Regions from separate parts of the Streptomyces sp. NPDC057249 genome, predicted to be linked through region 1. Evidence: riboswitches for the same ligand, from Rfam matches in the RefSeq annotation. Region 1 holds a riboswitch; the other holds the start of a gene.
The links. Region 1 has a riboswitch for S-adenosylmethionine ahead of thrC (threonine synthase). Riboswitches for the same ligand answer to the same signal wherever they lie in the genome.
Positions count from the first base shown of each region.

Region 2: it holds a riboswitch for S-adenosylmethionine, as region 1 does, so the genes downstream of both, ACFUJY_RS14560 (aminotransferase class V-fold PLP-dependent enzyme) here and thrC (threonine synthase) in region 1, are expected to answer to the same signal.

Region 1 is NZ_JBHUXS010000005.1:15,414-21,074, forward strand. Features, by position in the region: gene ACFUJY_RS10815 (trehalose-6-phosphate synthase) at 1-835, opposite strand, end outside; gene ACFUJY_RS10820 (glucosyl-3-phosphoglycerate synthase) at 900-1,838, opposite strand; SAM riboswitch class I at 1,995-2,121, shown strand; gene thrC (threonine synthase) at 2,139-3,431, shown strand; gene ACFUJY_RS10830 (MoaD/ThiS family protein) at 3,460-3,738, shown strand; gene ACFUJY_RS10835 (cold-shock protein) at 4,094-4,300, shown strand; gene groL (chaperonin GroEL) at 4,631-5,661, shown strand, end outside.
Region 2 is NZ_JBHUXS010000006.1:379,666-385,326, reverse strand. Features, by position in the region: gene ACFUJY_RS14570 (cytochrome bc complex cytochrome b subunit) at 1-1,173, shown strand, start outside; gene trpD (anthranilate phosphoribosyltransferase) at 1,295-2,359, shown strand; SAM riboswitch class IV at 2,442-2,559, shown strand; gene ACFUJY_RS14560 (aminotransferase class V-fold PLP-dependent enzyme) at 2,736-4,112, shown strand; gene ACFUJY_RS14555 (Lrp/AsnC family transcriptional regulator) at 4,129-4,410, opposite strand; gene ACFUJY_RS14550 (rhomboid family intramembrane serine protease) at 4,407-5,153, opposite strand; gene ACFUJY_RS14545 (hypothetical protein) at 5,313-5,555, shown strand; gene ACFUJY_RS14540 (NYN domain-containing protein) at 5,590-5,661, shown strand, end outside.

The DNA.
Region 1 (5,661 bases):
TGGACAGCTCCGTGCGGTCGACCCGGACGATGGTCTTCCGGTCGGGTCCGATCTGCTCGCGCAGGGCCGCCATCCGCTCGTCCACGTCCGCCTCGTGCGACCGGCACCGCAGGAATCCGGCGTCGGCGCCCAGGCCGTGGACGCCGACGCGGGTCCGGCCGGTGCCGCCCAGGATCTCCGTGCAGCAGCCGATGAAGGCGTCCGCCCAGCGGCGGGTCAGGAAGGCGGCGCGGTCGGCGCCGAGGATGCCGCGCAGCAGCTGTTCGGCGATGTCGTCGGGCAGCAGCCGGAAGTAGTCGACGGGCGCCCACGGGGTGTGCGAGAAGTGGCCGATCCGCAGGTCGGGGCGGAGCTCGCGGAGCATGCCGGGGACCAGCGAGAGGTGGTAGTCCTGCACGAGGACGGCCGCGCCCTCGCCCGCCTCCTCGGCCAGCGCCTCGGCGAAGGCGCGGTTGTACGTCTCGAAGGACGCCCACTGCCTGCGGAACTCCGCGTCGAAGACGGGCTCGACGGGCGTCTGGTACAGCATGTGGTGGACGAACCACAGCACGGAGTTGGCGATGCCGTTGTACGCGTCGGCGTGTACCCCGGCGTCGATGTCGAGCATCCGGACGCCCGGCTCGCCGACCCCCCGGCGCACCGCCTCGCGGTCGCCGTCGCCGAGGGCGGCGCAGACCCACATCTTGTCGTCGACGGCGCTGAGGCCGGAGACGAGTCCGCCCCCGCCCCGTTTCGCTTCGAGGGTGCCGTCGTCGCCCAGGGCGTACGAGACGGGGCCGCGGTTGGACGCGACGAGGACCTGGGCAGCGGGCTGGGGGGCGTGCTCGGAGACCATGGCCGGAATCTAGCCCGAACCCGATCCGCCCAAACGTACGAAGTCGGACGGAGTGAAGTCGTGATCACGCCGCGCGGCGTGCCAGGTACTCCTCTATCTCGCACATCGGCGGCCTCTCCTGCGTGTCCACCGGGTAGGTGCGCGGAACGAATCCGTCCGGGCCCCGTTCGAACTGGGTCAGCGAGGGCCGCACCAGATGGCCCCGGGAGAGCCGCACCTGCGCGGTGCGGTAGATCGCGGCGGCCATCCGGCCGAGCGCCTGGCCGTCCTGGTGGCGGTGGACGCGGACGCCGACGTCCACCTGGGCGAGGGCGTCGAGGCCCACGGTGTGCAGCGCGTCCACGAGCAGGCCGAGCTCGACCCCGTAACCGACCGGGAACGGCAGCCGCTCCAGGAGCGAGCGGCGGACGGCGTACTCGCCGCCCAGCGGCTGGACGAAGCCGGCGAGGAGCGGCCAGTGCAGGTTCAGCAGGGGGCGGGCCACCAGCTCGGTGACGCGACCGCCCTGGCCGGGCAGCTCGCCGAGCGGCCGGTCGTACATCGCCTTGACGAACTGCACCTCGGGGTCGGCGAGCAGCGGGCCGACGATGCCGGAGACGAAGTCGGCCGAGAAGTCCTTCAGGTCCGCGTCGACGAAGCACAGGATGTCGCCGCTGGTCACCAGGAGCGACCGCCACAGCACCTCGCCCTTGCCGGGGGCGGCGGGGAGGCGGGGGAGGATCGCGTCGCGGTGGACGACCCGGGCGCCCGCGCGGCGGGCGACCTCGGCGGTGGCGTCCGTGGAGCCCGAGTCGATCACGACCAGCTCGTCCACCAGCGGAACGCGCTCCATCAGCTCCCGCCGGATCGTCGCGACGATGTCCCCGACGGTCGCGGCTTCGTTGAGGGCCGGTAGAACGACGCTGACGCCCGTACCGTTCGCGGCGGTCCGCACGCTCGCCGGCGGGTGGTCGGCGGCCGACCAGGAACGCCTGGTCAGCCAGCGTTCGACCTCTTCGAGCACGGTCGATACTCCCTGTATGTGATCCATCTCGCGGTACGGACGGCTATCTCACCCGTCCGGTCCTTCGGTTACAGTCTTGAACAACGCGGACGGCCATCGCATGCCGGGGTCGGTCCGCCGACAAATGCGCGGATCATCCAAGATCCGTCGCCACAGCGCTCATCCAGAGGGACAGAGGGAACGGCCCGTTGAAGTCCCGGCAACCCTCCTGCCGACCGCGAGGTCAGGTGGGGAAGGTGCCAATTCCGTCTCGCGGCGAAACGCGTCGTGAGGAAGATGAGGAGAAAGGGCCTCGCCATCATGGCTGTTGAGACTGTCGCAGCGAACACCGAATCTTCCGTGGACCTGGGTCCCGCCGCGGCTCTTTCCTGCCGCGAGTGCGGTGAACGGTTCGCACTGGGTCCCATTTTCGCCTGCGCGTCCTGTTTCGGGCCGCTCGAAGTGGCGTACGACCTGCCGAGCGGCTCCCCCGACGAGCTGAAGAAGCGCATCGAGGCCGGTCCGAACAACATCTGGCGCTACGCGCCGCTGCTGCCGGTGCCCGCCGACGTGGCCGACAAGCCCAACCTCAACCCCGGCTTCACCAAGCTCGTCAAGGCCGACAACCTCGCCCGCGAGCTGGGTGTGACCGGCGGCCTGTACGTGAAGGACGACTCGGGCAACCCGACGCACTCCTTCAAGGACCGCGTCGTCGCCATCGCCGTCGAGGCCGCCCGCGCCTTCGGCTTCACCACGCTCTCCTGCTCCTCGACCGGCAACCTGGCCGGCGCGGTCGGCGCCGCCGCGTCCCGGGCGGGCCTGCGCTCCTGCGTGTTCATCCCGCACGACCTGGAGCAGGGCAAGGTCGTCATGGCCGCGGTGTACGGCGGCGAGCTGGTCGGCATCGAGGGCAACTACGACGACGTCAACCGCTTCTGCTCCGAGCTCATCGGCGACCCGCTGGGCGAGGGCTGGGGGTTCGTCAACGTCAACCTGCGTCCGTACTACGGCGAGGGCTCCAAGACGCTCGCGTACGAGATCTGCGAGCAGCTCGGCTGGCGGCTGCCCGACCAGATCGTCATCCCGATCGCGTCCGGCTCGCAGCTCACGAAGATCGACAAGGGCCTCCAGGAGCTGATCAAGCTCGGCCTGGTCGAGGACAAGCCGTACAAGATCTTCGGCGCCCAGGCCGAGGGCTGCTCCCCGGTCTCGACCGCCTTCAAGGCCGGTCACGACGTGGTCCGCCCGCAGAAGCCGAACACGATCGCCAAGTCCCTCGCGATCGGCAACCCGGCCGACGGCCCGTACGTCCTGGACATCGCCCGCCGCACCGGTGGCGCCGTCGAGGACGTGAACGACGAGCAGGTCGTGGACGCGATCAAGCTGCTGGCCCGCACCGAGGGCATCTTCGCCGAGACGGCGGGCGGGGTGACCGTCGGCGTGACCAAGAAGCTGATCGACGCCGGCCTGCTCGACCCGGCGCTCACCACCGTCGTCCTGAACACGGGTGACGGCCTCAAGACGCTGGACGCGGTGGCCGACACCTCGCAGGCGACCGCCACGATCCGCCCGAGCCTGGACGCCTTCCGCGCCGCCGGACTCGCCACCAGCTGACCACCCGAGACTCCAGGAAGGCACCGCCATGAGCGTCAAGGTCCGCATTCCCACCATCCTCCGCACCTACACCGGCGGCCAGGCCGAGGTTCCGGCCGAGGGCGCGACCCTCTCCGAGGTCATCGCCTCGCTGGAGAAGGACCACCCGGGCATCGCCGCCCGCGTGCTGGACGACCAGGGCAAGCTGCGCCGCTTCGTCAACGTGTACGTCAACGACGACGACGTGCGCTTCGAGGGCGGCCTGGACGCGGCCACCCCGGACGGTGCCGGCGTCTCGATCATCCCCGCCGTGGCCGGCGGCTGCTGAGTCAACGACTCCTCGGCGTCACCCCAGTTGCCCCCTCCGCGAGAGAAGCGGAGGGGGCAATTCTGCATGGTTGAGCGGGGTAGAGTGTGGGAAGTCCCCTTCGCTGCCCGTGCGCCCCGCATATGAAAATGCGCCGCGCCACGATCAGAAGCAGCCAATGTGCCTGCGCCTCATGCGCCTTAAGTCACCTTTGTCGGGCCCGACTTGCCCCGCAAACCCATGAATTCCTCATATTCGGGCGATCGGCGCTGCACAGAATTGTCGTCCGATTGACCTGTTGCACAGGGCAGTTGGGCAGATACATTCAGCCGCGGTCGACGCGCTTCGGCGCACACACGTTACAGGGGAGTTAGGCATGGCTCAGGGCACCGTCAAGTGGTTCAACGCGGAGAAGGGGTACGGCTTCATCGCGGTCGACGGTGGTGCGGATGTATTCGTCCACTACAGCGCGATCCAGATGGACGGGTACCGCACCCTCGAAGAAGGTCAGCGGGTCGAGTTCGAAATCTCGCAGGGCCAGAAGGGGCCGCAGGCGGACATGGTCAAGCTCGCCGTCGGCTGAAGCGCGGCACGGCACGTCGGCCGCGACGCCACGCACGTACGAAGGGTCCGTACCTAGGGGTACGGGCCCTTCGTACGTGCCCGTGGCGTGCCGGTCGCGTGCCCGGGGCGGTCCGGGGATGTCCACACTCCGGCCGAAGGCGCTTGCACTCTCGGGGGTCGAGTGCTAATCATTGGGCTTAGCACTCTCCAGGTGAGAGTGACAGAATTTGGACCGGGCCGGTGAGGCCCGCAGGCCAGGCGGGGAAGGAACCGCAGGGCACGCAGGCCGTCCGTCGCGGGCGCCACTCGGTCCGGAGCAATCCACCCCTGTCCGGGAGGACCACTTCACATGGCCAAGATCATCGCGTTCGACGAGGAGGCCCGGCGCGGTCTCGAGCGCGGCATGAACCAGCTCGCCGACGCCGTCAAGGTCACCCTTGGCCCCAAGGGTCGCAACGTCGTCCTCGAGAAGAAGTGGGGCGCCCCCACGATCACCAACGATGGTGTGTCCATCGCCAAGGAGATCGAGCTGGAGGACCCGTACGAGAAGATCGGTGCGGAGCTGGTCAAGGAGGTCGCCAAGAAGACGGACGACGTCGCCGGCGACGGTACGACCACCGCCACCGTTCTCGCCCAGGCGCTCGTCCGCGAGGGCCTGCGCAACGTGGCCGCGGGTGCGAACCCGATGGCTCTCAAGCGGGGCATCGAGAAGGCCGTCGAGGCCGTCTCCGCCGCCCTCCTGGAGCAGGCCAAGGACGTGGAGACCAAGGAGCAGATCGCTTCGACCGCCTCCATCTCCGCCGCCGACACCCAGATCGGCGAGCTCATCGCCGAGGCCATGGACAAGGTCGGCAAGGAAGGCGTCATCACCGTCGAGGAGTCCCAGACCTTCGGTCTGGAGCTGGAGCTCACCGAGGGTATGCGCTTCGACAAGGGCTACATCTCGGCGTACTTCGCCACCGACATGGAGCGCATGGAGTCGTCCCTGGACGACCCGTACATCCTGATCGTGAACTCCAAGGTCAGCAACGTGAAGGACCTCCTTCCGCTGCTGGAGAAGGTCATGCAGTCCGGCAAGCCGCTGCTGATCATCGCCGAGGACGTCGAGGGCGAGGCCCTGTCGACCCTGGTCGTCAACAAGATCCGCGGCACCTTCAAGTCCGTCGCCGTCAAGGCCCCGGGCTTCGGCGACCGCCGCAAGGCCATGCTCGGTGACATCGCCATCCTCACGGGCGGCACCGTCATCTCCGAGGAGGTCGGCCTCAAGCTGGAGAACGCCGGTCTCGACCTGCTCGGCCGCGCCCGCAAGGTCGTCATCACCAAGGACGAGACGACGATCGTCGACGGCGCCGGTGACAGCGACCAGGTCCAGGGCCGCGT
Region 2 (5,661 bases), on a different contig from region 1:
CTGTTCGTCCTCGGCATGTTCACCGGTTTCACCGGTTACTCGCTGCCGGACGACCTGCTCTCCGGTACGGGTGTCCGCTTCACCCAGGGCGCGATCCTGTCGACGCCGATCGTGGGTACGTACCTGTCGATGTTCCTGTTCGGCGGGGAGTTCCCCGGCGGCGACATCATCGCGAGGTTCTACTCGATCCACATCCTGCTGCTGCCGGGCATCATGCTCGGGCTCGTGGTCGGCCACCTGATCCTGGTCTTCTACCACAAGCACACCCAGTTCGCGGGTCCCGGCAAGACGAACAAGAACGTCGTCGGCATGCCCCTGCTGCCGGTGTACATGGCGAAGGCCGGCGGGTTCTTCTTCCTGGTCTTCGGCTTCATCGCGATCATCGCGGCGATCGCCTCGATCAACCCGATCTGGGCGCTCGGCCCGTACCGTCCCGACCAGGTGTCCACGGGCGCCCAGCCGGACTGGTACATGGGCTTCGCGGAAGGCTTCGTCCGTGTGATGCCGGGCTGGGAGATCAACCTCTGGGGCCACACGCTGGTCCTGGGTGTCTTCATCCCGCTGGTCCTGTTCGGTCTGGTCCTCGGTGCGCTGGCCCTGTGGCCCTTCATCGAGTCATGGATCACCGGCGACAAGCGCGAGCACCACATCCTGGACAAGCCGCGCAACGCGCCGACCCGGACGGCCCTCGGGGTCGCCTGGGTGACGATCTACTTCGTCATGCTGATCGGCGGCGGCAACGACATCTGGGCGACGCACTTCAGCCTCTCGCTCAACTCGATCAGCTGGTTCGTCCGCATCGCCTTCTTCGTCGGCCCGGTCATCGCGTTCGTCGTGACCCGGCGGATCTGCCTCGGCCTCCAGCGCCGCGACAAGGAGAAGGTGCTGCACGGCCGCGAGTCCGGGCTCATCAAGCGGCTGCCGCACGGTGAGTTCGTCGAGGTCCACGAGCCGCTGTCGCCGGAGGCGCGCTACAAGCTCACCGCGCACGAGCAGTACAAGCCGCTCGAAATCGGCCCGACGGTCGACGAGAACGGCGTGGAGCGCAAGGTCTCCAGGATCACCAAGGTCCGGGCGCGGCTCAGCAAGAGCCTGTACGGCGAGGACAACCAGATCGCCAAGCCCACCGCCGAGGAGTACAAGGAGATCACCAGCGGCCACGGCCACCACTGATCACCCGTTCTGATCGCCACGGCGAGAGCCCCGTCCATCCGCTGGACGGGGCTCTTTGCCGTCCCCGGGGCTCGATAGGGTGGAGCCCTCCCTTATCGGCTGTGGACCCCAGGAGCGGACCATGAACGTTGTGACCCCGGACGGCGGCGACAGCGTGGCGGCCTTCTCCTGGCCCAGCGTGCTGACCCCCCTGCTGCGTGGCGAGGACCTGAGCGCCGACGCCACCGCGTGGGCCATGGACCGCGTCATGAGCGGCGAGGCCACCGACGCGCAGATCGCCGGTTTCGCGGTCGCCCTGCGGGCCAAGGGTGAGACGGTCACGGAGGTCTCCGGCCTGGTCCGCGCGATGTACGAGCACGCCACGACCATCGACGTGCCCGGCCGGACCGTCGACATCGTCGGCACCGGCGGGGACATGGCCAAGACGGTCAACATCTCCACCATGTCCGCCATAGTGATCGCGGGGACCGGCGCCAAGGTCGTCAAGCACGGCAGCCGCTCCGCGTCGTCGGCCAGCGGCTCGTCCGACGTGCTCGGGAAGCTCGGCGTCAACCTGGAGTTGTCCCCGCGGCGTGTCGTGGAGGTGGCCGAGGAGGCGGGCATCACCTTCTGCTTCGCGGTGAAGTTCCACCCCGCCCTGCGCCACGCGGCCAAGGCCCGCGCGGAGCTGGGCGCGCCCACCACGTTCAACATCCTGGGCCCGCTCACCAACCCGGCCCGGGTGCGCTCCCAGGCGATCGGGGTGGCCGATCTCCGCATGGCCCCCATCGTCGCGGGCGTGCTCGCCGAGCGCGGCAACTCCGCCCTGGTGTTCCGGGGCGACGACGGCCTGGACGAGCTGACCACCACCGCGACCTCGCGGGTCTGGGTGGCCCGGGACGGCGTCGTCCGCGAGGAGACGTTCGACCCGCGCGACGTGGGCGTCGACCTGGTCCCGGTGGAGGCGCTGCGCGGCGCCGACGCCTCGTACAACGCGGACGTGGCGCGCCGGCTGCTGGCCGGGGAGACCGGTCCGGTACGGGACGCCGTGCTGCTCAACTCGGCGGCGGCGCTGGTCGCGCTGGACCCGGGCGAGGGGTCGCTCACCGAGCAGATCCGGGCCGGTATGGCGAAGGCCGCCGAGGCCATCGACTCGGGCGCGGCGGGGCGGGTGCTGGAGAGATGGGTCGTCGCCAGCAACGCGTGAGCGCGGCGGTGTGAGGCAGGGCGCAGTCCGGATCGCGGACTGCGCCTTGCGCGTTCCCGTACGTATGGCAAGATGCTGCGCAGGTCATGAGTGACAGCGACTACGGCCCCGGCCCGCTGTCCGGCAACCCTCCGTCCGTGGCGGGGTGCCCCGGGTGAAGACCGGGCCGCAGGCAGCGAGGTCTGCGGCAAGCGCGGACCCCTCGACGTCGCGTGACGTCCACCCGTGGGGTCCTTGGTCCTCAGGGAGCCTCTTGTGAGCAAGCGAATGCGTTAGGGCCCGAGGCCCTTCTCCGCACACCCCTCTTCTCTTTCACTCCGTGCTGCCGCGTATCCGCGGGTACGCGGAATTCGCCTGCCTGTTACGGGAGTTCGCCATGTCTGTCTTCACCGCTGCCGCCGACCAGTCGCTCTGTGCCCCGCTGCCGGTTCTGGGTGACGATGTCCTCGTCCCGCTGGTCACCGGTGGCGAGGTCGGCTACGCCGCGCTGGACTACGCGGCGAGCGCCCCGGCGCTGAAGCGGGTCTGGGACGACGTGGCCGCGTACGCCCCGTACTACGGCAGCGTGCACCGGGGCGCCGGGTACCTGTCGCAGCTGTCCACGGACCTCTTCGAGTCGAGCCGGGCCACCGTGGCGGAGTTCCTGGGCTGCCGTCCCGAGGACCAGGTGGTCTTCACCCGGTCCACCACGGACTCGCTCAACCTGCTGGCCGCCGCGCTGCCCGCCGACTGCCGGGTCTTCGTCTTCGAGACCGAGCACCACGCCTCGCTGCTGCCCTGGCGCGACGCCCACGTCACCTACCTGAACGCCCCGCGCACCCCCGCCCAGGCCGTCGCCACCCTGGAGCGGGCCCTGGCGGACCGTGAGCCCTACGGCCCCGCGCTGGTCTGCGTCACCGGCGCCTCCAACGTGACCGGTGAGCTGTGGCCCGTACGGGAGCTGGCCGCCGCCGCCCACGCGCACGGCGCCCGGATCGTCCTGGACGCCGCCCAGCTCGCCCCGCACCACCCGGTGGACATCGCCGAGCTGGACGTCGACTGGGTGGCCTTCTCCGGGCACAAGCTGTACGCGCCGTTCGGCTCGGGCGTCCTGGCCGGCCGGGCCGACTGGCTGCGCGACGCGGAGCCGTACCTGGCCGGCGGGGGTGCCTCGCGCACGGTGGCCCGGCGCGCGGACGGCGGTGTGGACGTCGAGTGGCACACCACGGCCGCCCGGCACGAGGCCGGCTCGCCCAACGTCATCGGCGTCCACTCCATCGCCTCCGCCTGCAAGGCGCTCACCGAGGCCGGATTCGACCGGCTGGTCGCCCGTGAGCAGCGCCTCGTCCGCGAGGTCCTGACGGGGCTGGCCGAGGTCCCCGAGGTGAAGGTGCTCTCGCTGTTCGGCGACGACGCGCCGAGGGTCGGCGTGATCTCGTTCGTGGTGGAGGGCTGGAACAGCTCGCACTTCGCCGCCGCCCTCTCCGCCGAGTACGGCATCGGGGTGCGCGACGGCCTCTTCTGCGCCCACCCGCTCGTGCGCACCCTGCTCGGCACCGACCCGGGCGAGGCGGGGGAGTGCGGCGCACCGGAGGCGCAGCCCGGCGAGCGGTCCCTCAACGCGATCCGGGTCAGCTTCGGCGCGGGGACCCCGGACGAGCACGTCGAGCGCTTCCTGCGGGCGGTCCGGGAGCTGGTGAGCGACGGGGCACGCTGGAAGTACCGCACCGAGGACGGCCGTTGCGTGCCGGACCGGGGCGCCGCCCAGGTCTGAGGGCGGCGCTGCCCGCCTACGCGTCCAGGCCGATGGAGAACGCGGCCTCCAGGTCGTGCTGCGAATAGGTGCGGAAGGCCACGTGGGTGTCGGTCGCCTCGACGCCCTGGATCTTGCTGATCCGGCCGGGGATGACCTCGGCCAGGTCGTCGTGCTTGGCCACCCGGACCATGGCGATCAGGTCGTAGGTGCCGGTGACCGAGAAGACCTCGCTGACGCTGTCCAGCGCGGCGATGGCCTCGGCGATCTCGGGAATCCGGTCCACGCTGGTTTTGATGAGCACGATCGCGGTGATCACGGCTGTGTTTCTCCCTCGGTGGCCGTGGCTGAAGACTTCACTCTAGGGCCTTCGGCGGTGCGCCTGTAGCGGCCCCAGGCGTAGAAGAACCCGGTCGCGAAGCCGACGACGTGGGCCAGGTACGCCACGCCCGGGCCGCTGCCCGCGCCCTCGGCGGCCAGCCACTGGAGCACGAACCAGAAGATCAGCACCACCCACGCGGGGAAGCGCAGCGGCAGGAACAGCAGGAACGGGAAGACGCTGGTCACCCGGGCCCGGGGGAAGAGGTAGAGGAACGCCCCGAGCACCGCCGAGATCGCCCCCGACGCGCCGACGAGTGTCTGGTCGGACGTGGCGTGCGCGGCGGCGTACGCGAGCAGCGCGAGGTAGCCGCAGCCCAGGTAGAACAGGGCGAACTCGGTGTGCCCCATGCGCTCCTCGGCCATCGCGCCGAACACGTACAGGAACAGCATGTTCCCCAGCAGGTGCAGCCAGCTGCCGTGCACGAAGAGCGCGGTGAACGGGGTGAACAGGGCGTGCGCCGAGCCGTCCCACAGCTCGCTCGGGATCACTCCCCACCGTTCGAAGTAGCCGGCCTGCGCGGCGAGCAGCGCGTCGGCGCCGCCGCGCACCGGGACGAAGCCGGACAGCGGGCTGATCACGAAGACCGCGCAGCACAGGGCGATGAGGGCGTACGTCACCGGTGGCCCGCCGGATGTGGCCGCGCGCAGGAGCCTGCCCGCGGCGGCCCGCCGATCGATCATGAACAGAGCATGACGCAAACGGAGCGAACGGGACAGACCGCCTCGCCGTGCCGGGGGGAAGCGCCGAGGCCGTAGGGTGACAGGTGGACATCCGCAGTTCGACGGCGCACCGCGAGACCCTTGTCCGGCAGCTCACGGCTCGACGAAAGAGGACGCACGATGACGACCGTTCCCCAGCCGACCGACACCACCCGCTGGCGCTGCACGCTCTGCGGGAACCTCACGCGCTTCGACGTGACGCGGTCCTCGAAGGTCGTGGAGTACGTGCACCTCGACCTGGCCGGTGAGTCGAGCGTCGAGGAACGCGAGGTCGTCAGTGAGACCATCGAGTCGGTCCGCTGTCGCTGGTGCAACGCGGTGGACCAGATCGAGCTCGTCGACAGGCCGGGTGCCGACTCCTGACGGGGCCGTGCGGAGACAACACATGGGGTGACGGATGGTGGAGCAGCCCGAGGGCGGCGCCGTGTCGGCCGACGGGGCCGACGACGCCGTGGAGGCGCTCGACCGC